DNA from 2 places in the Paenibacillus sp. FSL L8-0641 genome. Region 1 is predicted to be linked to the other one. Evidence: a T-box and tRNA genes for the amino acid it is inferred to sense, from the RefSeq annotation. Region 1 holds a T-box; the other holds one or more tRNA genes.
What was found. A T-box is a leader RNA that pairs with one kind of tRNA and senses whether it is charged. The one in region 1 lies ahead of ileS (isoleucine--tRNA ligase), so its partner is inferred to be a tRNA-Ile.
Positions count from the first base shown of each region.

Region 1 (10,849 bases):
GGAGAGCTTGGCTCAAATTAAAGTGATCGGCGTCGGAGGCGGCGGCAGCAATGCGGTTAACCGAATGATCGAAAATGGTGTTCAGGGTGTGGAGTTCATTACAGTCAATACAGATGCCCAGGCACTTCATTTAGCGAAGTCTGAGCATAAGCTTCAAATTGGCGATAAGCTGACCCGCGGTCTGGGTGCTGGCGCTAACCCGGATGTGGGTAAAAAAGCGGCTGAAGAGTCGCGTGAGCTCATTATGAATACGCTCAAAGGTGCGGATATGGTATTCGTAACGGCGGGAATGGGTGGCGGTACAGGAACCGGAGCGGCTCCTGTCATTGCTGAAATTGCCAAGGAATGCGGCGCGCTGACTGTAGGCGTGGTAACCCGACCGTTCACGTTTGAAGGGCGTAAGCGCTCCAATCAAGCTGAACTTGGTATTGAGGGATTAAAAGAAAAAGTAGACACTTTGATTGTAATCCCGAATGACCGCTTGCTTGAAATTGTGGACAAGAAAACCCCGATGTTGGAAGCATTCCGTGAAGCGGACAATGTTCTGCGTCAGGCGGTACAAGGTATTTCAGATTTGATCGCTGTACCGGGTCTAATCAATCTTGACTTTGCTGACGTTAAGACGATCATGACGGAGCGTGGCTCCGCTTTGATGGGGATTGGCGAAGCAACTGGTGAAAATCGTGCGGCTGAAGCAGCACGCAAGGCGATCATGAGCCCGTTGTTGGAGACATCCATTGAAGGTGCTCGCGGTGTGATTATGAACATCACTGGCGGCAACAACCTGTCTCTGTATGAGGTTAATGAGGCAGCTGAAATTGTAACATCGGCTTCCGATCCGGAAGTAAACATGATTTTTGGTGCTATCATTGACGAAGAGTTGAAAGAAGAGATCAAGGTTACCGTCATTGCCACTGGCTTTGAAGGCAAGCCAAGTCAACCGGCACCGGGACGTAAACCGGTAGCTAACCCGGCTACTTCCGAATCGGCGGAAAAAGGCTCTCCTAACTTGCGTCCATTTGGTAACACTCAAAGCAGTGATCAATTAGACATTCCTACATTTTTACGTAACCGTTCGCGCAATAATAATAACGATAACTAGTTTCAATTCAGACTGCCCGCATTCTCCCTGGAGATGCGGGCTTCTTTCTGTTTTACGTATCCTGCAGTTCAGGTGCTTCTCCTCTTTCCGACAAAATTAGTCGGTCACCGTCCCCACCGTTAGACAGACTTTGAACAGCATGACTACTATACTTAAGCCTATCCTGCAAACGCTGGGCGGGTGAAGCCTTGGTTGTTTATATCGACTTGATTTTTTTGGCCAATTTGTTCATTGATGCTGTGCTGCTGATGGTCACCGCTTGGATGAGAAAAATCCGTCCGGTGTGGTGGAGGTTGATGGCTTCAGCTGGAATCGGCGCAATGTACGTGGTCATGATGTTTGTGCCGGAACTGTCCTTTTTATTTACGTTCCTGATCAAACTGGCATTATCGGTCATAATGCTGCTGGTGGCTTTTGGATTTGGCAGCATGCAAAAGTATCTTCGTACAATGGGTGCCTTTTACATGATCAATTTTGTAGCTGCAGGTGGCATTTTGGGGATGCATTATTTTCTCCAAAATACGGGGGAATTGTTTAATGGCATCTGGTACACCGCTTCAGGAGGAATGTCTTTTGAACTGAAAATTGCATTCTGGTTTATTTTATGCGCATTTGGCGGAGTGATGCTTTTCTTTCGAATTGTGCAGTCCTCAAAGCAGCGCACAGAAAGGATGAGTGGGTTTCTGGGACAAGTGCAGGTGTGGATTGGGCAGGACCATATTGAGTGTACAGGCTTGTTGGATACAGGTAACCAGCTCCATGATCCTTTGACCCGAACCCCGGTGATGGTCATGGAGGCAGCATTGTGGGAGTCGTATTTGCCCGCTTCCTGGCTCCAAAAATGTTCTGAGGGTAATGCTGACCAACTGGTGATGGAACTGGGAGACGAATCGTTTAGCTGGCAGGATCGTGTTCGTCTCGTCCCCTATCGTGGAATTAACCGCAGTCATTCCTTTATGCTTGCCCTTAAACCAGACCGGGTAGAGGTGGTGATGAATGGGGTTCATTTTGTACATCATCGAGTGTTGATTGGCTTGGACGGGGGAACATTGTCGGCAGAGGGGAAGTATCGCGCCATCATCCACCCGGATGTGACGGCACAAGAAGGGGGCAGTGCTGATACCAACCAGAAACGAGATGCACATTTGAGTGAACATTTTACAGAATCAGGATGATGGAGCATAACACAAAATGATGTTTGAAGGCGACAAGAAATATCCAATGGTGAAATGCACGGAGCACAGCAGGAATTGCACTATTTTCAAAAGGGGGAGAATGATATGCGGGAACAGATGAAATTGAAGATGAAAATTAGGCTAGCGTTGCAACTGCAATATTATCGTATTTTATTTTTACTTGGGCTGAAAAGTGAAGAAATTTATTATATTGGCGGCAGCGAGGCGCTCCCCCCACCGCTGACGAGAGACGAAGAAGAATATTTGCTGGGAAAACTTTCTTCTGGAGATGCGGCAGTACGGTCGATGCTAATCGAAAGAAATTTGCGGTTAGTCGTATATATTGCCCGCAAATTTGAGAATACGGGCATCAACATTGAAGATCTCGTATCCATCGGTGCTATTGGACTAATCAAAGCGGTTAACACTTTTGATCCGGAGAAGAAAATCAAACTTGCCACCTATGCGTCCCGATGCATTGAGAATGAGATTTTGATGTATTTGCGTCGCAATAGTAAAACAAGAACGGAAGTTTCTTTTGATGAGCCTCTGAATATTGATTGGGACGGTAACGAGTTGTTGCTTTCCGATGTGATGGGGACGGAAAATGATACCATTTACCGTAATATTGAAGAGCAGGTAGACCGTAAATTATTGCATAAAGCACTGGATAAGTTGACGGATCGAGAGCGTTTGATTATGGAGCTGCGCTTCGGCTTACAAGACGGAGAAGAGAAGACACAGAAGGATGTTGCTGACCTGTTGGGTATCTCGCAATCGTATATTTCGCGTCTGGAAAAACGAATAATAAAGCGCTTACGAAAAGAATTTAATAAAATGGTATAATGCATGGGTATATCCGGAAGCGATGGAAACGGCGAATAAAAAAATGCCCTCAGGAGATAATGTACATTAATGTTGCTCCTTGGGAGGTAAGACACGATGACCCGAAACAAAGTGGAAATTTGCGGTGTGGATACCGCCAAACTGCCGGTATTAACCAATGCAGAAATGCGCGAGTTGTTCACATCACTTCAGCAAAATAATGAACGATCAGCCAGAGAAAAATTGGTCAACGGCAATCTCCGACTCGTCCTGAGTGTGATTCAACGATTTAACAATCGGGGAGAGTTTGTGGACGATTTGTTTCAGGTAGGATGTATCGGCCTAATGAAGGCGATTGATAATTTTGACCTTTCGCAAAACGTAAAGTTCTCCACTTACGCGGTGCCGATGATTATCGGAGAGATCCGCCGTTATTTGCGGGATAACAATCCGATCCGAGTATCCCGTTCGTTACGGGATATTGCATATAAGGCGCTTCAGGTGCGGGACAGTCTGACGAATCTGAACTCGCGGGAACCCACGATTTTTGAAATTTCAGAGGCACTGAATGTGCCTAAAGAAGATGTTGTGTTCGCGTTGGATGCAATTCAGGATCCGGTTTCGCTGTTCGAGCCGATATATCACGACGGGGGCGACCCAATCTATGTGATGGATCAGATCAGTGATGACAGAAATAAAGACGTCTCATGGATTGAGGAAATCGCTCTGCGGGAAGCGATGCATCGCCTGGGCCAGCGTGAAAAGATGATATTGTCTATGCGTTTTTATGAAGGAAAGACGCAAATGGAGGTTGCCGACGAAATCGGTATCTCTCAAGCCCAGGTTTCAAGATTAGAGAAGTCGGCTATTCAGCAAATGCAAAAACATGTAAAGTCCTAATGAAATGAATGCTTGAATGATTCAGCGATAAAAACGATCCTATCCGGATCGTTTTTGCGTTTACAGGACATTTTTTGGGCTCTTTCGCTCATATAGTGAATTAAAGGATGTGATGCGTGTGAGTGCACCGGAAACGTCAGTAAGAGCCATGAAAATTTCCGAGTTTCAAACCAAGGATGTCATTAACATTGTAGATGGGCGACGTCTGGGACAAATCAGTGATCTGGAGATTGACGTACGACAAGGGAAAATTGAAGCTATTGTGGTTCCGGGCAGCAGTCGATTCATGGGCTGGTTTGGAGGGGGAAGCGAATTGGTTATTCCGTGGCGCAACATTGTGAAAATTGGTTCGGATGTTGTGCTTGTTCGATTGGAGGGATTGCATGATCCACCGGATGAAAGGGAGGAAAAGCCGTATATCGAACGTCAGGAGCGGAATGACCGACGGGTCTTTTGAACAAGAGGGACACGTAATTTAGTATGTTGTGAAGACACAGCGGCGGCTTTTTGGTACACTGGGCAGTAGAGGTGAGAATGAATGGAACCATTTGTAATGAATACCGAGGCTACGGGGGCTATGCCAATGCAAGATGGCGGACGTCCCGTACCGGAGTTGTTATATATTCAATCCTGGGAACGACAGGTTCAGGGATTAACAGCGGGTTTTACAGGTCGTCATGGAGGTGTCAGTGAGGTTCCCTACGCTAGTCTGAACTGTGCGTTTCATGTAGGGGATGACCCCGAGAAAGTCATTCGTAACCGGCGGCTCATTGCAGAGCAACTTGGTTTTGCTGCTGAAGCATGGACGTGCGGTGAGCAGGTTCATGGTCATCATGTTGCTGTGGTCAAGGCTACTGACCGCGGGCGGGGCTTTATAGATCGTGCATCCGCTTTTCAGGACACAGATGGACTGTTGACGAATGTACCTGGCATTTTGCTGACGTCTTTTTATGCAGACTGTGTACCCTTATATTTTTGTGATCCAGTGCGCCGTGTGATTGGGTTGGCGCATGCAGGCTGGAAGGGAACCGTTGCGGAAATCGCATTGAAAATGGTACAGACCATGCAAAACGAATATGGATCTCAGCCGTCTGATATACTAGCAGCTATTGGTCCTTCCATTGGTTCTGAATCCTATGAGGTGGATGAGCAGGTGATGAACCGAATTCGGGTTTTGGAGCATGATTGCCCGGGTAATGATAAATGGGAAGGTTGTGTTTACTTCCCCTTAGCCGACGGTAAAACACTACTTGACTTGAAACAATGCAATCGACACATTATGATGAAAGCAGGAATATTGCCGAGCCATATCGAATGTACTACCTTATGCACGAGTAGCCGTAGCGATTTGTTTTTTTCATATCGCAAAGAAGGCGGCGTCACAGGAAGAATGGCGAGTTGGATTGGTCTGGAAGAGAGGTGAGTCCTCCCGTGTCTTTGGAGGAACGAATTAAAGAAGTGAATGCCCGTGTAGAAGCGGCATGTGCCCGAAGCGGACGTTCGCGTGATGAAGTAAATGTGATCGCTGTCACGAAATATGTTTCGGCGGCGACAATGACATCGGTATTGGATAGCGACTTAGAGCATGTGGGCGAAAATCGCTGGCAGGATGCTGCGGATAAATGGAGTAAGCTGGGTGACCAGGGAACGTGGCATTTTATTGGTCATCTCCAAACGAATAAGGTTAAAGATGTAATTGGAAAATTTAAATTTATACATTCGCTTGACCGCTTATCACTCGCTCAGGAATTGGATAAGAAGGCAGCTGCTCTGGGACTGCGAGTTAAAGCTTTTGTGCAAGTCAATATTTCTGGGGAAATGTCCAAATATGGCTTGTCCTCTGAGGCGGTTGTCCCCTTTTTGGAACAAATTCGCGAGCTGAAACATGTGGACGTGATTGGCTTGATGACGATGGCTCCTCATGAGGAAGACCCGGAAAAAACTCGGCCTGTATTTCGGGGATTGCGTGAATTACGGGATAGGTTAAATGGACAAGCCTTGACCAGAGAACCCATCGTTCACTTGTCTATGGGGATGTCCAATGATTTTGAAGTGGCGGTTGAAGAAGGAGCGACCTGGTTGCGGCTTGGTTCCGTACTGGTCGGACGAGAGGAGGATTTCCATTGGGCGTAATGAATAAGTTCATGAACTTTCTGGGGCTTCAGGAAGAAGAGGAAGTTATAGAGCGAGAGGTTATGAATACGCCGGAAGATCAAGAAATTGAAACCCCAAGCTTTGATAAACGTAAGAACCAGAAGGGCACTAATGTTGTCAGCATCCATTCACAGAAAAATGTGAAAGTTGTCCTGTATGAGCCGCGTTCTTATGATGAAGCACAGGAAATTGCCGACCATATCCGTTCCCATCGCACCGTCGTTGTCAATTTGCAACGAATTCGCAAGGATCAGGCGCTACGCATTATTGATTTTTTGAGTGGTACTGTGTATGCACTGGGTGGTGGTATTTCCAAGGTCGGGAACAATATTTTTCTGTGTACACCAGATACGGTTGAGATTCAAGGCTCTATTACGGAAATACTGGCTGACACTGAACAAGAACTTAACAGAATGAGGTGAACTTTTCTTGATCGAGGTAATTTACTGGCTATTTCAGATTTATTCGTACATGATCATTGCATATGTTCTGCTGTCATGGCTTCCTAATGCTAGAGAGAGTGTGATTGGTGATTTACTAGCCAAGTTTGTGGAGCCGTATTTGTCTCCTTTTCGCAGGTTTATACCGCCAATCTTCGGGATGATTGATATTTCACCTATCGTTGCGCTGATTGCTCTGCGTTTTGCGTCGTACGGTTTGATTTCTTTAATTGGTAAGCTCGTCTAGGAGGAGTTATGCGAACTGAGATTTATGAGCATTTTCACCCGGATGAACGGGATTATGTGGATCGTGCTTCCGAATGGATCAGTCATGCGGGGGCTTATCATGAGCAGAAGCTGACTGATTTTTTGGACCCGCGCCAACAGTACATATTGGAGACACTTGCTTCGAAGGAAGACAAGGTCACGATTAGGGTAGATGGCGGATACATGGCTTCGGAACGAAAGCGGGCGCTGATTGCGCCCGATTATTCGTATTTGGACGGTGAGGAGATGGGGATTCAGGTCCTTTCCATCACATCTGACGATCTTAAAATAGGTACCCTTGAGCACGGTGATTATCTAGGTGCCCTACTGGGACTTGGAATCAAACGTGGGAAAATTGGAGATATTCATGTACTGGATGATGGGTGTCATGTATTGGTAGCTTCAGAGATCGGTGATTTTATGACGATGCATTTGCAGCAGGTACACCGTGTTCATGTATGGACAGAACTGTTGCCTGTAGCGAGTCTGCGAACGAAGGAAGTTGCATTAGAGACGCTAGACCTGACGGTCGCTTCTTTGCGTCTGGACGGTATTGCCAGCGATGTGTACAAGCTAAGCCGCAGTAAAATATTAACACCAATTCGGGCGGGACGGTGCAGGGTAAATTGGAAGGTGGAGGAGAATCCATCCACTCCACTTAAAGCTGGAGACGTTATTTCCATGCAGGGTTTTGGGCGTTTCAAAGTGCTTGAAACAGACGGGATGACAAAAAAGGGAAGATTCCGTGTCAAAATTGGTAAGTTTGTATAGCTGTAGGCAGGAATCACGAGCTTTCTGTCGAAAGAATTAAGCTATAGCGAAGAACTGGAACGATTTTGCTCTGTACAGTATTCACAAAACGGGGTATGATGACCGATAGATGATAGTGAGCGTCGTGACGCGGAAAATGTATTTTTTGTCAATCTTATAGGAGGTGGACGGCATGCCATTAACGCCATTGGATATACATAACAAGGAATTTGCCCGCCGGCTTCGCGGTTATGATGAGGATCAGGTTAATGAATTTTTGGATCAGGTGATCAAAGATTACGAGGGCGTTATTCGTGAAAATAAAGAACTGAGCACCGAGTTGTTGAACGTACAGGAGAAGCTCGATCATTTCGCGACCATTGAGGATACGCTGAGTAAGACGATTATCGTAGCGCAGGAAGCCGCAGATGAAGTTCGTAACAACGCCAAGAAAGAATCCCAACTGATCGTGAAGGAAGCGGAAAAAAATGCGGATCGTATTGTGAACGAAGCATTGTCCAAATCCCGCAAGATCGCGTTGGAGGTTGAAGAGCTGAAGAAGCAGGCATCGATTTACCGAGCACGGTTTCGTACACTGGTGGAAGCACAGCTTGACTTGTTAAGCCAAGACGGCTGGGAAGCTCTTGAAAACCGGGAACGCGAAGTACTGGAGCGCGAGCGTGAGATGAAAGAAATTTACTAATTTCATTTCTGACAAGCTTTTATTAGACGTTGTTAGGGTTGACTTTTCACTTTAAACAGGCTATAACTGTAAATACTATACTGAATTCAATGATTATCCGTCCGTCGGCTGATGGTTGTTATTCAAGGTAACGATGTTGCTGTTTAATATTCGATGAATTTAACATGTTTAATTCGTTGATGGGAACGAGTACGTCATGATTTGTCCCTCAGAGAGTTGGCCTTCCGGTGCAAGCCAACGTTCAGAACATGACCGAAGATCCTCCCGGAGAAGTGAGCTGAAGCGCTTAAGATGTATGGCGTGTGTAAGCAATCACCGTTTGCCATGCGTTATAATGGCGCCCTGCTGTAGTTGAGTGGGGCTCAGAGAGCCGTGATGAGACTGTATTTTTAGAATGGTCTATTTTTACGGAATCAGGGTGGTAACGCGAGCACAGTCTCGTCCCTTTACAGGGATGGGGCTTTTTTTGTTGCTTTTTTTAGGAAATGCTAGGGAAATCAATGATGAGCAGAGAGGGAGTATGACAGTATGAACAGAGTGGATGTTAAAGAAAAAGCACGGTCCCGTGACCTGCGCATCCTGAGCAAATGGAAGCAGGAGGACACATTCCGTAAATCCATTACAAATCGTGAAGGAAAGCCAAATTTTGTGTTCTATGAGGGCCCACCAACAGCTAACGGTAAACCGCATATCGGTCACGTGCTGGGCCGTGTAATTAAGGATTTTGTGGGCCGCTATCAGACAATGAAGGGATACCGCGTCGTACGTAAGGCAGGCTGGGACACGCATGGCTTGCCGGTAGAATTAGGTGTACAGAAGCAACTGGGGATCTCCCATAAACCTGAAATTGAAGAATACGGCGTTGAAAAGTTTATAAAAAAATGTAAGGCGAGCGTGTTTGAGTACGAGCAACAATGGCGTGATCTAACCGAAGCGATCGGATACTGGACAGACCTCGATAACCCGTACATTACATTGGATAATAACTATATCGAGAGCGTATGGAACATTTTGGCGACCATTCATGAAAAAGATCTGCTGTATCGTGGTCATCGTGTGAGTCCGTATTGTCCGGATTGTCAGACAACGCTAAGTTCTCATGAAGTAGCGCAGGGCTACAAAGATGTAAAGGATCTGAGTGCCACGGCCAAGTTCAAGTTGCATAGTAGTGGTGAATATGTACTGGCTTGGACGACAACACCTTGGACCTTGCCGAGTCACGTGGCGCTCGCCGTCAACCCTGAACTGGAATATGCACGTGTGAAGCAGGAAGACGGTGTATACATCGTTGCTAAAAATCTGGTTGAAGACGTAATTAAAGGCGAGCATGAAGTGATTGGCACGCTATCTGGTTCAGAACTGGTTGGCCAAACCTATACCCCGCCATTTACGTATTTTCAGGTTGAGAAGGGTAATCAGATTCTGGGTGCGAAGTTCGTAACAGATTCCAGCGGTACAGGTATCGTTCATATGGCTCCAGCGCATGGTGAAGATGATTACCGGGTATGTCGTGAAAATGGTGTTGAGTTCATCAACGTGGTGGATCTTCAAGGTAACTATGTAGAGGAAATCACTGATTTTGCAGGTCGTTTTGTGAAAGACTGTGATGTAGATATTGTAAAAATGCTGTCCGAAAAAGGCCTGCTGTACAGCAAGGAAAAATACGAGCATAGCTATCCGTTCTGCTGGCGTTGCGATACTCCATTATTGTACTATGCTATGGACAGTTGGTTTATCAAAACAACTGCGATCAAGGATCAACTGATTGCCAACAACAGCGAAGTCGAATGGTATCCGGGTCATGTACGTGAAGGACGTTTTGGCAAGTTTTTGGAGGAACTGGTGGATTGGAACATCAGTCGTGATCGCTATTGGGGTACACCGCTAAACATCTGGGTTTGTGAGGAAACTGGAGAACAGTTTGCTCCGCATAGTATTGCTGAATTGAGGGAACGTGCGATTGGCGACGTACCAGCGGACATCGAGCTGCACAAACCATATGTAGATGATATTAAGGTTCGTAGCCAATGCGGTAAATACGAAATGACTCGTACACCGGAAGTGATCGACGTATGGTTTGATAGCGGCTCCATGCCGTTTGCACAGCATCATTATCCTTTTGAAAATAATGAAACGTTCGAGCAACAATTTCCGGCAGATATGATCTGTGAAGGGATTGACCAGACTCGTGGCTGGTTCTATAGCTTGCTTGCGGTTTCGACTATGCTGACTGGCAAAGCTCCTTATAAAGCTGTCATGGCGACAGGCCATGTACTGGATGAGCAAGGGCAGAAAATGTCCAAATCAAAGGGTAATGTTATTGATCCGTGGGAAGTGATTGACGAGTATGGTACAGATGCTTTCCGCTGGGCATTGTTGTCCGATAGTGCACCATGGAATAGCAAACGTTTTTCCAAAGGAATCGTAGGTGAGGCTAAATCGAAGCTGGTAGATACGCTTGTGAATACACATGCTTTTCTGACCTTATATGCGGATATCGACGGATTTGATCCGGCACAGCACCCGTTCAAAC
Region 1 covers NZ_JBBOUW010000001.1:3,499,396-3,510,244, reverse strand. Annotated here, with positions in the region: gene ftsZ (cell division protein FtsZ) at 1-1,102, shown strand, start outside; gene spoIIGA (sigma-E processing peptidase SpoIIGA) at 1,291-2,277, shown strand; gene sigE (RNA polymerase sporulation sigma factor SigE) at 2,383-3,123, shown strand; gene sigG (RNA polymerase sporulation sigma factor SigG) at 3,220-4,002, shown strand; gene MKY16_RS15850 (YlmC/YmxH family sporulation protein) at 4,115-4,459, shown strand; gene pgeF (peptidoglycan editing factor PgeF) at 4,541-5,425, shown strand; gene MKY16_RS15840 (YggS family pyridoxal phosphate-dependent enzyme) at 5,434-6,135, shown strand; gene MKY16_RS15835 (cell division protein SepF) at 6,126-6,578, shown strand; gene MKY16_RS15830 (YggT family protein) at 6,586-6,843, shown strand; gene MKY16_RS15825 (YlmH family RNA-binding protein) at 6,852-7,634, shown strand; gene MKY16_RS15820 (DivIVA domain-containing protein) at 7,807-8,316, shown strand; T-box leader at 8,484-8,765, shown strand; gene ileS (isoleucine--tRNA ligase) at 8,845-10,849, shown strand, end outside.

Region 2 (10,849 bases), 3.1 Mb from region 1:
AAAGATCTGTGAGAATCAGATCCGCCGAAAGCCTAAGGGTTCCTGAGGAAGGTTCGTCCGCTCAGGGTAAGTCGGGACCTAAGGCGAGGCCGATAGGCGTAGTCGAAGGACAACAGGTCGAAATTCCTGTACCACCGTAATCCGTTATGAGCGATGGGGTGACGCAGTAGGGTAGTGACGCGGACTGATGGATGTCCGTCTAAGCAGTGAGGCTGATGTGTAGGCAAATCCGCACATCGTAAGGCTGGGCTGTGATGGGGAGCGAAAATTGTAGTAGCGAAGGTCATGATCTCAGACTGCCAAGAAAAGCCTCTAGCCAGGAGAAGGTGCCCGTACCGCAAACCGACACAGGTAGGCGAGAAGAGAATTCTAAGGCGCGCGGAAGAACTCTCGTTAAGGAACTCGGCAAAATGACCCCGTAACTTCGGGAGAAGGGGTGCCTCGGTAGGGTGAATAGCCCGAGGGGGCCGCAGTGAAAAGGCCCAAGCGACTGTTTAGCAAAAACACAGGTCTGTGCGAAGCCGCAAGGCGAAGTATACGGGCTGACGCCTGCCCGGTGCTGGAAGGTTAAGGGGAGTGGTAAGCTCGCAAGAGCGAAGCTATGAACCGAAGCCCCAGTAAACGGCGGCCGTAACTATAACGGTCCTAAGGTAGCGAAATTCCTTGTCAGGTAAATTCTGACCCGCACGAATGGCGTAACGACTTGGGCGCTGTCTCAACGAGAGATCCGGTGAAATTTTAATACCTGTGAAGATGCAGGTTACCCGCGACAAGACGGAAAGACCCCATGGAGCTTTACTGCAGCTTGATATTGAATTTGGGTACGATCTGTACAGGATAGGTGGGAGCCGTCGAACTTTGAGCGCCAGCTTGAAGGGAGGCATCCTTGGGATACCACCCTGATCGTATCTAGGTTCTAACTTGGTACCGTAAACCGGTGCGAGGACAGTGTCAGGTGGGCAGTTTGACTGGGGCGGTCGCCTCCTAAAGAGTAACGGAGGCGCCCCAAGGTTCCCTCAGAATGGTTGGAAATCATTCGAAGAGTGCAAAGGCAGAAGGGAGCTTGACTGCGAGACCTACAAGTCGAGCAGGGACGAAAGTCGGGCTTAGTGATCCGGTGGTACCGCATGGAAGGGCCATCGCTCAACGGATAAAAGCTACCCTGGGGATAACAGGCTTATCTCCCCCAAGAGTCCACATCGACGGGGAGGTTTGGCACCTCGATGTCGGCTCATCGCATCCTGGGGCTGAAGTAGGTCCCAAGGGTTGGGCTGTTCGCCCATTAAAGCGGTACGCGAGCTGGGTTCAGAACGTCGTGAGACAGTTCGGTCCCTATCTGTCGTGGGCGTAGGAAATTTGAGAGGAGCTGTCCTTAGTACGAGAGGACCGGGATGGACGTACCGCTGGTGTACCAGTTGTTCCGCCAGGAGCACCGCTGGGTAGCTATGTACGGAAGGGATAAGCGCTGAAAGCATCTAAGCGTGAAGCCCCCCTCAAGATGAGATTTCCCAGTATGTAAGACCCCTTGAAGACGACGAGGTAGATAGGTTGGGGGTGGAAGTGCAGTAATGCATGGAGCTGACCAATACTAATCGGTCGAGGGCTTATCCTAAAGATAAAACGCAAATGAGTTTCGGATCCAGTTTTCAGGGTGTAACCTTGAAGGTATGTAGAAATACATACGAAATACGCATTGAAATTCATTCACACAGCTGTGATGAACCGAGTTTCAATACGGAAGAATTTGCGTAGCAAATTCATGTTTGGTGGCGATAGCGGAGGGGTTCCACACGTACCCATCCCGAACACGACCGTTAAGCCCTCCAGCGCCGATGGTACTTGGACCGCAGGGTCCTGGGAGAGTAGGACGTCGCCAAGCGATATCCTTTAGAGGATGATAAATTTTTACATGTTAGGGCCTTTAGCTCAGCTGGTTAGAGCGCACCCCTGATAAGGGTGAGGTCGGTGGTTCGAGTCCACTAAGGCCCACCACTTCTAGAATAACAAAAAGATTGGGGCCATAGCTCAGCTGGGAGAGCGCCTGCCTTGCACGCAGGAGGTCAGCGGTTCGATCCCGCTTGGCTCCACCAATATTCCCTGATAGCTCAGTTGGTAGAGCACTCGACTGTTAATCGAGTTGTCACAGGTTCGAGTCCTGTTCGGGGAGCCATATTTTGAATATTTCTGACTTTTATATATTAAGGTGGCGGCGTAGCTCAGCTGGCTAGAGCGTACGGTTCATACCCGTGAGGTCGGGGGTTCGATCCCCTCTGCCGCTACTCGGAGAGATACCCAAGTGGCTATAAGGGGACCCTCTGCTAAGGGGTTAGACTGCGAAAGTGGTGCGAGGGTTCGAATCCCTCTCTCTCCGCCATAAATTTATTGAGACCAGAACTTATTTTGTAAGGCCCGTTGGTCAAGGGGTTAAGACACCTCCCTTTCACGGAGGTAACAGGGGTTCGAATCCCCTACGGGTCATAACATGGAGGCTTAGCTCAGCTGGGAGAGCATCTGCCTTACAAGCAGAGGGTCGGGGGTTCGATCCCCTCAGCCTCCACCATAAGAAAATTTGAGAAATGCTTTTTAATGTCGCGGGGTGGAGCAGTTCGGTAGCTCGTCGGGCTCATAACCCGAAGGTCGTAGGTTCAAATCCTGCCCCCGCAATTAATTTCCTATTGGAAATGCCTCTGGAACTGTGGTGTAGAGGCCTAACATGCCTGCCTGTCACGCAGGAGATCGCGGGTTCGAATCCCGTCAGTTCCGCCATTTTAGCTTCATATATAATTGGCATATATAGTGCGGATTATATGATGTAGTAATAAAATTTAATATGGCTCGGTAGCTCAGTCGGTAGAGCAGAGGACTGAAAATCCTCGTGTCGGCGGTTCGATTCCGTCCCGAGCCACCTTTCAAGTGGGAAATGAGTAATGTGCCGGTGTAGCTCAACTGGTAGAGCAACTGACTTGTAATCAGTAGGTTGGGGGTTCAAGTCCTCTCGCCGGCACCATTTTGGAGGATTAGCGAAGTGGCCAAACGCATCAGACTGTAAATCTGCTCCCTTACGGGTTCGGTGGTTCGAATCCATCATCCTCCACCAGTCTTTTCATAATCATATGGCGGTCGTGGCGAAGTGGTTAACGCACCGGACTGTGACTCCGGCATTCGTGGGTTCAAGCCCCATCGGCCGCCCTTTATTCTTAATTTATTGGGGATTAGCCAAGCGGTAAGGCAACGGACTTTGACTCCGTCATGCATAGGTTCAAATCCTATATCCCCAGCCATTAAGAGCCATTAGCTCAGTTGGTAGAGCACCTGACTTTTAATCAGGGTGTCGAAGGTTCGAGTCCTTCATGGCTCACCATTTATAATTATTTTGCGGTCGTGGCGGAATTGGCAGACGCGCACGGTTCAGGTCCGTGTGGGCTAACCCCCCGTGGAGGTTCGAGTCCTCTCGACCGCACCATATTTTGCGGACGTGGCTCAGCGGTAGAGCATCGCCTTGCCAAGGCGAGGGTCGCGGGTTCGATTCCCGTCGTCCGCTCCATTATCCATACGGCGCCATAGCCAAGTGGTAAGGCAAAGCTCTGCAAAAGCTTCATTCCCCAGTTCAAATCTGGGTGGCGCCTTGACTGCTCATTATGGAATTTAATATGCGCCCTTAGCTCAGCTGGATAGAGCGTTTGACTACGAATCAAAAGGCCGGGAGTTCGAATCTCTCAGGGCGCGCCATTTCTTAAAAAATGTATAATGTCGGGATGTAGCTCAGCTTGGTAGAGCACCTGGTTTGGGACCAGGGGGTCGCATGTTCAAATCGTGTCATCCCGATACTGATTTGCGGGTGTAGTTCAATGGTAGAACTCCAGCCTTCCAAGCTGGTAGCGTGGGTTCGATTCCCATCACCCGCTTTTTGCTATAGCGGATTCTTGTTGCCTCAGTGGTGACACCTTATAAATAAAGAGAGCCTGTCTGGGGACAGAGCTCTCTCTTTTTTTGTATTTATCCTCATGTAATCCACAATGTGTTGATTATCCATAATCTTCGGTATCGGTGTATTCGTTCTGATCATGCAACTGGTATACGCCGATAACCGATCTAGTGGACAGTTTTTACACGGGAATGGTCAGCTGGATGGAGGTTCCCTCGTCTGGAGCAGAGGTTATGCTCATAAATCCCCCTACCCCTCTAGCTCGTTCTTCCATACTGAACAATCCAACTCCCTCTCCTTGGGACTTTCCAGAGAATCCAATGCCTTTATCCCGAATGGTCACTTGTATCATTTCATTTTGATCCTCAACGTCGACATATGCCTCTGCTACATCTGCGTATTTGGCTACATTCGTTAACGCCTCTTGTACAATCCGATAAATTGCAATTTCCTTGCGAATATCAACCCGTTTACGTAGATTGCATTGAAAATGCACCTCAATCCCGTAATGAGAACAGAAGTTTTCAATATAGGTTCTTATGGCTGGGACGACACCCAGATCATCCAGAACTGAGGGACGAAGTTCCCACGCTAGACCACGAACATCTTTGATGATGTCGGTCACCTGCGAACGGAGATTCTCCAGAGTAGCACTAGGTTGTTCGGCAAGTTGGCTATCCAATTGAATAATAAGTGAAAATAAGCTTTGCCCTATCCCATCATGCAGCTCTCTTGAAAAGCGTTTACGTTCTTCTTCCTGTATTTGCATGACTTGTGTCATCATAGACTGAAGTTCAGCTTCTACTCTCTTCAGTTTAGTGACCTCATTGCGGATCGCTAAGTACTGATAGGGTTTACCTTCCTCGTCCATAAACGGAACGATCGTAGTATTCACCCAGTAGTAGCTGTTATCTTTAGCACGATTACGTATTTCTCCTCGCCATACCTCACCTGAACGGATCGTAGTCCACAGGTTTTTCATGAAGGCGGGGGTATGATAGCCTGAATTAATGAGACGATGATCCTGACCGATCAGCTCTTCACGACTGTATTGCGAAATCTCACAGAACTTGTCGTTTACGTACTGAATAATACCTCGATGATCGGTCAAAGCAACGATGGAAGACGTATCTAGGGCAAATTTCAGATTGGATAATTGGTGGAGTGAGTTACGCAGCGCATGAAGAAAAGGGGATTCTGGTATATAAATTTCCAGATCATTCAGCAGTTTATCGGTTGATTCACCAAAGGCATGCTGCAGTAAAGGGTTAGAAGGTTCATTCATAATGGAGTAGCCCCTTTTTTAGTGCGAATTTGACTAGCTCAGGTCGTGTTTTCAAGTTAAGCTTCTCCATAAGATTGCTTTTATGGGACTCTACGGTTTTGACACTAATCACCAGGTGCTCGGCAATTTCCTTGTTGGCATATCCTTTGGCTACCCAGGATAGAATCTCTTTTTCCCGCTCAGACAAGGATTCATAGGGTCCGGCTATGCCTTCCTGTTTGATTTTGTCCAGATATTCACTCATCAGTCGTTTGGTTGCATTCGGGTACAAATAGGCACTACCTTCGGCCACAGACTGGATGGCAGCGAGTAACTCCTCGTGAGGTGCGCTTTTTAAAATATATCCGGATGCTCCAGCTTGAATGGCTCGGAACAGATATTCTTCATCGTCATGCATCGTTAAAATAAGGACTTCTGTATCGGGCAGCTGTTTTTTTAATTCAGTGGTTGCTGTGAGACCATCTTTTCCAGGTGGCATGCTAAAATCCATGAGCACAACATGAGGTTGTAGCTCCACTGCCTTGCGGATTGCCTCATCCCCGTCTGCTGCATCTCCTACTACCTTAATACCGTTTTTGCCGTCCAATAGGGCCATGAGGCCAGAACGTACGACAACGTGATCATCCACTACTAGTATACGAATCAATTTGTCATCCCCTCGAACGGTAAAAAACCGTACGTTTTGTCATAATCATAGCAAATTTTAGGGATTTCAATCAACAAAGATAGTTAGGGACAGCTATATCAAGTATCTGATGAGGATCATTATCTATAGAAACATTGTTGAGCTATGGAGTGAGAGGGTAAGCACATAGTTGGCTAAGGCGTTGAGCTACTTGAGTAGCCTCGGCTATATCAGACTCTGTGAACATCCTCACATCACGATTACCAAGAAGCAGCACACCGTTGGGCAGATCCCCTGTGCTGGAAAAGGGAATGGCAACAGCAGAGTGAAGCTGCTCGGCCAGCATTAGTGCACATTCCTGACGCAGACGTATACTACCTGATAACAAAGCACTTACAGTTACGGTACGCCCCAAGCGAACAGCCATACCGGCAATACCATGGCCAATCTTAAAAGAAATAAGGCGATAGCGATTGCTTCGGCTACCAGAGGCGTAATACCAATGCAACTTACCACCTGACTTGGACATAAATGCAAGGGCAGTGAGATCACCATAAATAGTATCTCTCAACTGGTTCAGTTCTTTTCGCATTTCATCCGTTATTTGTAGCATAGAAGACACATCCTTTTTCATAACCAAACTATATCTCTAGTTCATTGTAGTTTCGACAGTTGCAAAAGTAGATCGGGGAACCCCCTGATCTATAGGCGCAGGAAACACTGACTTTTCATCTGGTCGGATAAGGAGTAGGGAAATGGTCGATAAATGGGGCGTTAGCTTACTTCAGAAGTGATATTTATCACAGCAAATCAGGGAGTAGGAAGGTATAAAATCAGGTGTTCTCCCGATAACAACCCAGGCGTTAAAACATTATGATATAGATATCAGGTAAACACGAGGAGGACGCTAACATGCAAGCCACTTGTATGGAACGGTTTGGGGACGAAGCGGAACGCACGGGAATTCAGATTTATTTGACAGATGAGCATTTTGATCTGCTAAAAGATATTATGTCCTGGAAGAAGGTAAAGGCAGGCGTTATGCTTTTCCGAGAGGGCGATGATGCAGAGCAGCTTTATTATATACATTCAGGTCATGTCAAACTTCGTAAATCGACAGAAGATGGTAAAGAACTGATTCTGACCATTCAGCATCAAGGCGACTTAATTGGGGAATTTAGCGGGATAGATGGAGAAGAGTATAGTTGCACTGCGGAAACAGCTGATGTGTGTGAGTTAGGCGTCGTGCTTGTTAAGGATCTGGAGTCGCTCTTGTCCAAAAATGGGGAAATGGCACTTCAGTTCATCCAGTGGATGGCGATGAAGCAACGCATTATGCAATCGCGTTTTCGGGACTTACTGTTGTATGGTAAAACTGGAGCGTTAGCGTCTACATTGATCCGTGCTAGCAATACATGTGGCGTGGCTGTGAAGGATGGCATTTTACTAAATATGAAGCTAAGTCACTCCGAATTAGGTGAGATGATTGGAGCGACGCGCGAGAGTGTGAACCGGATGCTGAGCGCGCTGAAAGAGCAGGGAACCCTAGATACAAGGGATGGAAAGATTGTCATTCACGATCTCAAGGTATTACGTGGCATGTGCTGCTGTCCTTCGTACGGCCAATGTGCCCATGAAATTTGTCGCCTCTAATATATGAATACCATTAGGCGGGGTCCAAGAGACTTCGCCTTGCCGCAGGTCTTATAGCAATCTAGCACATGGGGTACGAACAACATAGATTACCAAATAACTAATTAACGTCGTATAGCGGCTAATTAGCAATAAAGTATATATATTAAATGGAACTGAATGCATGACATTTTATGCACCAACCGTTTTGAAGTAACAGTGGAGCTAATTCTAATAATGGTTGAATAAAAGGAGGAAGAAATCCCATATTTTAAAAAAAAGGATATTTTTACAAGTTGCTTTCTCTGGCCGAAAATGATATATTATTTAAGCTGACAACAAAACAGCAGTTTCAAAAGCGAAAAGCTTGGGTGAAATGATTTTTAAAAAAAAGAAAAATAGCCCTTGCATTTTTGAAACGAACATGATATGATCTTATAGCTGCTGAAAAACGCAGCGAAAGAGAAATGTTTGATCTTTGAAAACTGAACAACGAGTGAGTAAAACGATTTTGTTCGCAAAATCAAACAAGAGATATTTTTTATCTCGTCAGTTTCAAAATGAGCTTATCGCTCTTTCTATAAACCAGCTTCGGTTGGTCTTTAATGGAGAGTTTGATCCTGGCTCAGGACGAACGCTGGCGGCGTGCCTAATACATGCAAGTCGAGCGGGGTTATGTAGAAGCTTGCTTCTACATAACCTAGCGGCGGACGGGTGAGTAACACGTAGGCAACCTGCCCACAAGACAGGGATAACTACCGGAAACGGTAGCTAATACCCGATACATCCTTTTCCTGCATGGGAGAGGGAGGAAAGACGGAGCAATCTGTCACTTGTGGATGGGCCTGCGGCGCATTAGCTAGTTGGTGGGGTAAAGGCCTACCAAGGCGACGATGCGTAGCCGACCTGAGAGGGTGATCGGCCACACTGGGACTGAGACACGGCCCAGACTCCTACGGGAGGCAGCAGTAGGGAATCTTCCGCAATGGGCGAAAGCCTGACGGAGCAACGCCGCGTGAGTGATGAAGGTTTTCGGATCGTAAAGCTCTGTTGCCAGGGAAGAACGTCTTGTAGAGTAACTGCTACAAGAGTGACGGTACCTGAGAAGAAAGCCCCGGCTAACTACGTGCCAGCAGCCGCGGTAATACGTAGGGGGCAAGCGTTGTCCGGAATTATTGGGCGTAAAGCGCGCGCAGGCGGCTCTTTAAGTCTGGTGTTTAATCCCGAGGCTCAACTTCGGGTCGCACTGGAAACTGGGGAGCTTGAGTGCAGAAGAGGAGAGTGGAATTCCACGTGTAGCGGTGAAATGCGTAGAGATGTGGAGGAACACCAGTGGCGAAGGCGACTCTCTGGGCTGTAACTGACGCTGAGGCGCGAAAGCGTGGGGAGCAAACAGGATTAGATACCCTGGTAGTCCACGCCGTAAACGATGAATGCTAGGTGTTAGGGGTTTCGATACCCTTGGTGCCGAAGTTAACACATTAAGCATTCCGCCTGGGGAGTACGGTCGCAAGACTGAAACTCAAAGGAATTGACGGGGACCCGCACAAGCAGTGGAGTATGTGGTTTAATTCGAAGCAACGCGAAGAACCTTACCAGGTCTTGACATCCCTCTGACCGCTGTAGAGATATGGCTTTCCTTCGGGACAGAGGAGACAGGTGGTGCATGGTTGTCGTCAGCTCGTGTCGTGAGATGTTGGGTTAAGTCCCGCAACGAGCGCAACCCTTATGCTTAGTTGCCAGCAGGTCAAGCTGGGCACTCTAAGCAGACTGCCGGTGACAAACCGGAGGAAGGTGGGGATGACGTCAAATCATCATGCCCCTTATGACCTGGGCTACACACGTACTACAATGGCCGGTACAACGGGAAGCGAAGCCGCGAGGTGGAGCCAATCCTAGAAAAGCCGGTCTCAGTTCGGATTGTAGGCTGCAACTCGCCTACATGAAGTCGGAATTGCTAGTAATCGCGGATCAGCATGCCGCGGTGAATACGTTCCCGGGTCTTGTACACACCGCCCGTCACACCACGAGAGTTTACAACACCCGAAGTCGGTGGGGTAACCCGCAAGGGAGCCAGCCGCCGAAGGTGGGGTAGATGATTGGGGTGAAGTCGTAACAAGGTAGCCGTATCGGAAGGTGCGGCTGGATCACCTCCTTTCTATGGAGAATCGTTTCCTGCGATGGAAACATTCAAATATGAAGCGTAAGCTTCAAAACTCAGGTTTAGGCCTGTTACTCACTCGTTGCTCAGTTTTGAGAGTTCAAACTCTCAAGCTTCGACGAATACTTCATTCACACATTCGTGTGGAACCGAAATATTCATCGGGTTTCGCTTCGATGAAGCGAATTGCACCTTGAAAACTGGATACCGAAACGAAATTGCGTTTTAGAATATTCCTTTAAGCTGATCTTGTGTAAACAAGTGAAATAAAGGTAGCTGCCTTGAATTTCATTCACACGTAAGTGTTGAACCGAAATTCAAAGCAAATCGTATTTACGATGTAAATACTAGGTTAAGCTACAAAGAGCACACGGAGGATGCCTAGGCGCCAGGAGCCGACGAAGGACGTGGCGAACAACGATAAGGCCTCGGGGAGCTGTAAGCAAGCTTTGATCCGGGGATGTCCGAATGGGGAAACCCGGCTGTCTTCATCGACAGTCACTTTCTGCTGAATACATAGGCAGAATAGAGGCAGACCAGGGGAACTGAAACATCTAAGTACCCTGAGGAAGAGAAAACAATAGTGATTCCGTCAGTAGCGGCGAGCGAACGCGGATTAGCCCAAACCAAGGAGCTTGCTCCTTGGGGTTGTGGGACGTCTCACATGGAGTTACAAAGGAACCGGTTAGATGAAGAGGTCTGGAAAGGCCCGCCAGAGAAGGTAAAAGCCCTGTAGTTCAAAACTGGTTCTCTCCGAGACGGATCCCGAGTAGTGCGGGGCACGTGAAACCCCGTATGAATCCGGCAGGACCATCTGCCAAGGCTAAATACTCCCTGGCGACCGATAGTGAAGCAGTACCGTGAGGGAAAGGTGAAAAGCACCCCGGAAGGGGAGTGAAATAGATCCTGAAACCGTGTGCTTACAAGAAGTCAGAGCCCGATCTATGGGTGATGGCGTGCCTTTTGTAGAATGAACCGGCGAGTTACGTTCCCGTGCAAGGTTAAGGTGAAGAGCTGAAGCCGCAGCGAAAGCGAGTCTGAATAGGGCGAATGAGTACGTGGACGTAGACCCGAAACCGGGTGATCTACCCCTGTCCAGGGTGAAGGTGCGGTAACACGCACTGGAGGCCCGAACCCACGCATGTTGAAAAATGCGGGGATGAGGTGGGGGTAGCGGAGAAATTCCAATCGAACCCGGAGATAGCTGGTTCTCCCCGAAAT
Region 2 covers NZ_JBBOUW010000001.1:446,011-456,859, forward strand. Annotated here, with positions in the region: rRNA gene MKY16_RS01890 (23S ribosomal RNA) at 1-1,612, shown strand, start outside; rRNA gene rrf (5S ribosomal RNA) at 1,763-1,879, shown strand; tRNA gene MKY16_RS01900 (tRNA-Ile) at 1,916-1,992, shown strand; tRNA gene MKY16_RS01905 (tRNA-Ala) at 2,015-2,090, shown strand; tRNA gene MKY16_RS01910 (tRNA-Asn) at 2,095-2,170, shown strand; tRNA gene MKY16_RS01915 (tRNA-Met) at 2,206-2,279, shown strand; tRNA gene MKY16_RS01920 (tRNA-Ser) at 2,283-2,374, shown strand; tRNA gene MKY16_RS01925 (tRNA-Glu) at 2,407-2,478, shown strand; tRNA gene MKY16_RS01930 (tRNA-Val) at 2,485-2,560, shown strand; tRNA gene MKY16_RS01935 (tRNA-Met) at 2,591-2,664, shown strand; tRNA gene MKY16_RS01940 (tRNA-Asp) at 2,690-2,766, shown strand; tRNA gene MKY16_RS01945 (tRNA-Phe) at 2,833-2,905, shown strand; tRNA gene MKY16_RS01950 (tRNA-Thr) at 2,932-3,007, shown strand; tRNA gene MKY16_RS01955 (tRNA-Tyr) at 3,012-3,097, shown strand; tRNA gene MKY16_RS01960 (tRNA-His) at 3,117-3,189, shown strand; tRNA gene MKY16_RS01965 (tRNA-Gln) at 3,207-3,281, shown strand; tRNA gene MKY16_RS01970 (tRNA-Lys) at 3,286-3,361, shown strand; tRNA gene MKY16_RS01975 (tRNA-Leu) at 3,376-3,463, shown strand; tRNA gene MKY16_RS01980 (tRNA-Gly) at 3,470-3,544, shown strand; tRNA gene MKY16_RS01985 (tRNA-Cys) at 3,555-3,626, shown strand; tRNA gene MKY16_RS01990 (tRNA-Arg) at 3,653-3,729, shown strand; tRNA gene MKY16_RS01995 (tRNA-Pro) at 3,752-3,825, shown strand; tRNA gene MKY16_RS02000 (tRNA-Gly) at 3,835-3,905, shown strand; gene MKY16_RS02005 (PAS domain-containing sensor histidine kinase) at 4,107-5,210, opposite strand; gene MKY16_RS02010 (response regulator) at 5,203-5,856, opposite strand; gene MKY16_RS02015 (GAF domain-containing protein) at 5,999-6,448, opposite strand; gene MKY16_RS02020 (Crp/Fnr family transcriptional regulator) at 6,748-7,488, shown strand; rRNA gene MKY16_RS02025 (16S ribosomal RNA) at 8,070-9,625, shown strand; rRNA gene MKY16_RS02030 (23S ribosomal RNA) at 9,979-10,849, shown strand, end outside.
Region 2: it has a tRNA-Ile gene. The T-box ahead of ileS (isoleucine--tRNA ligase) is inferred to sense a tRNA for this amino acid. The anticodon was not compared.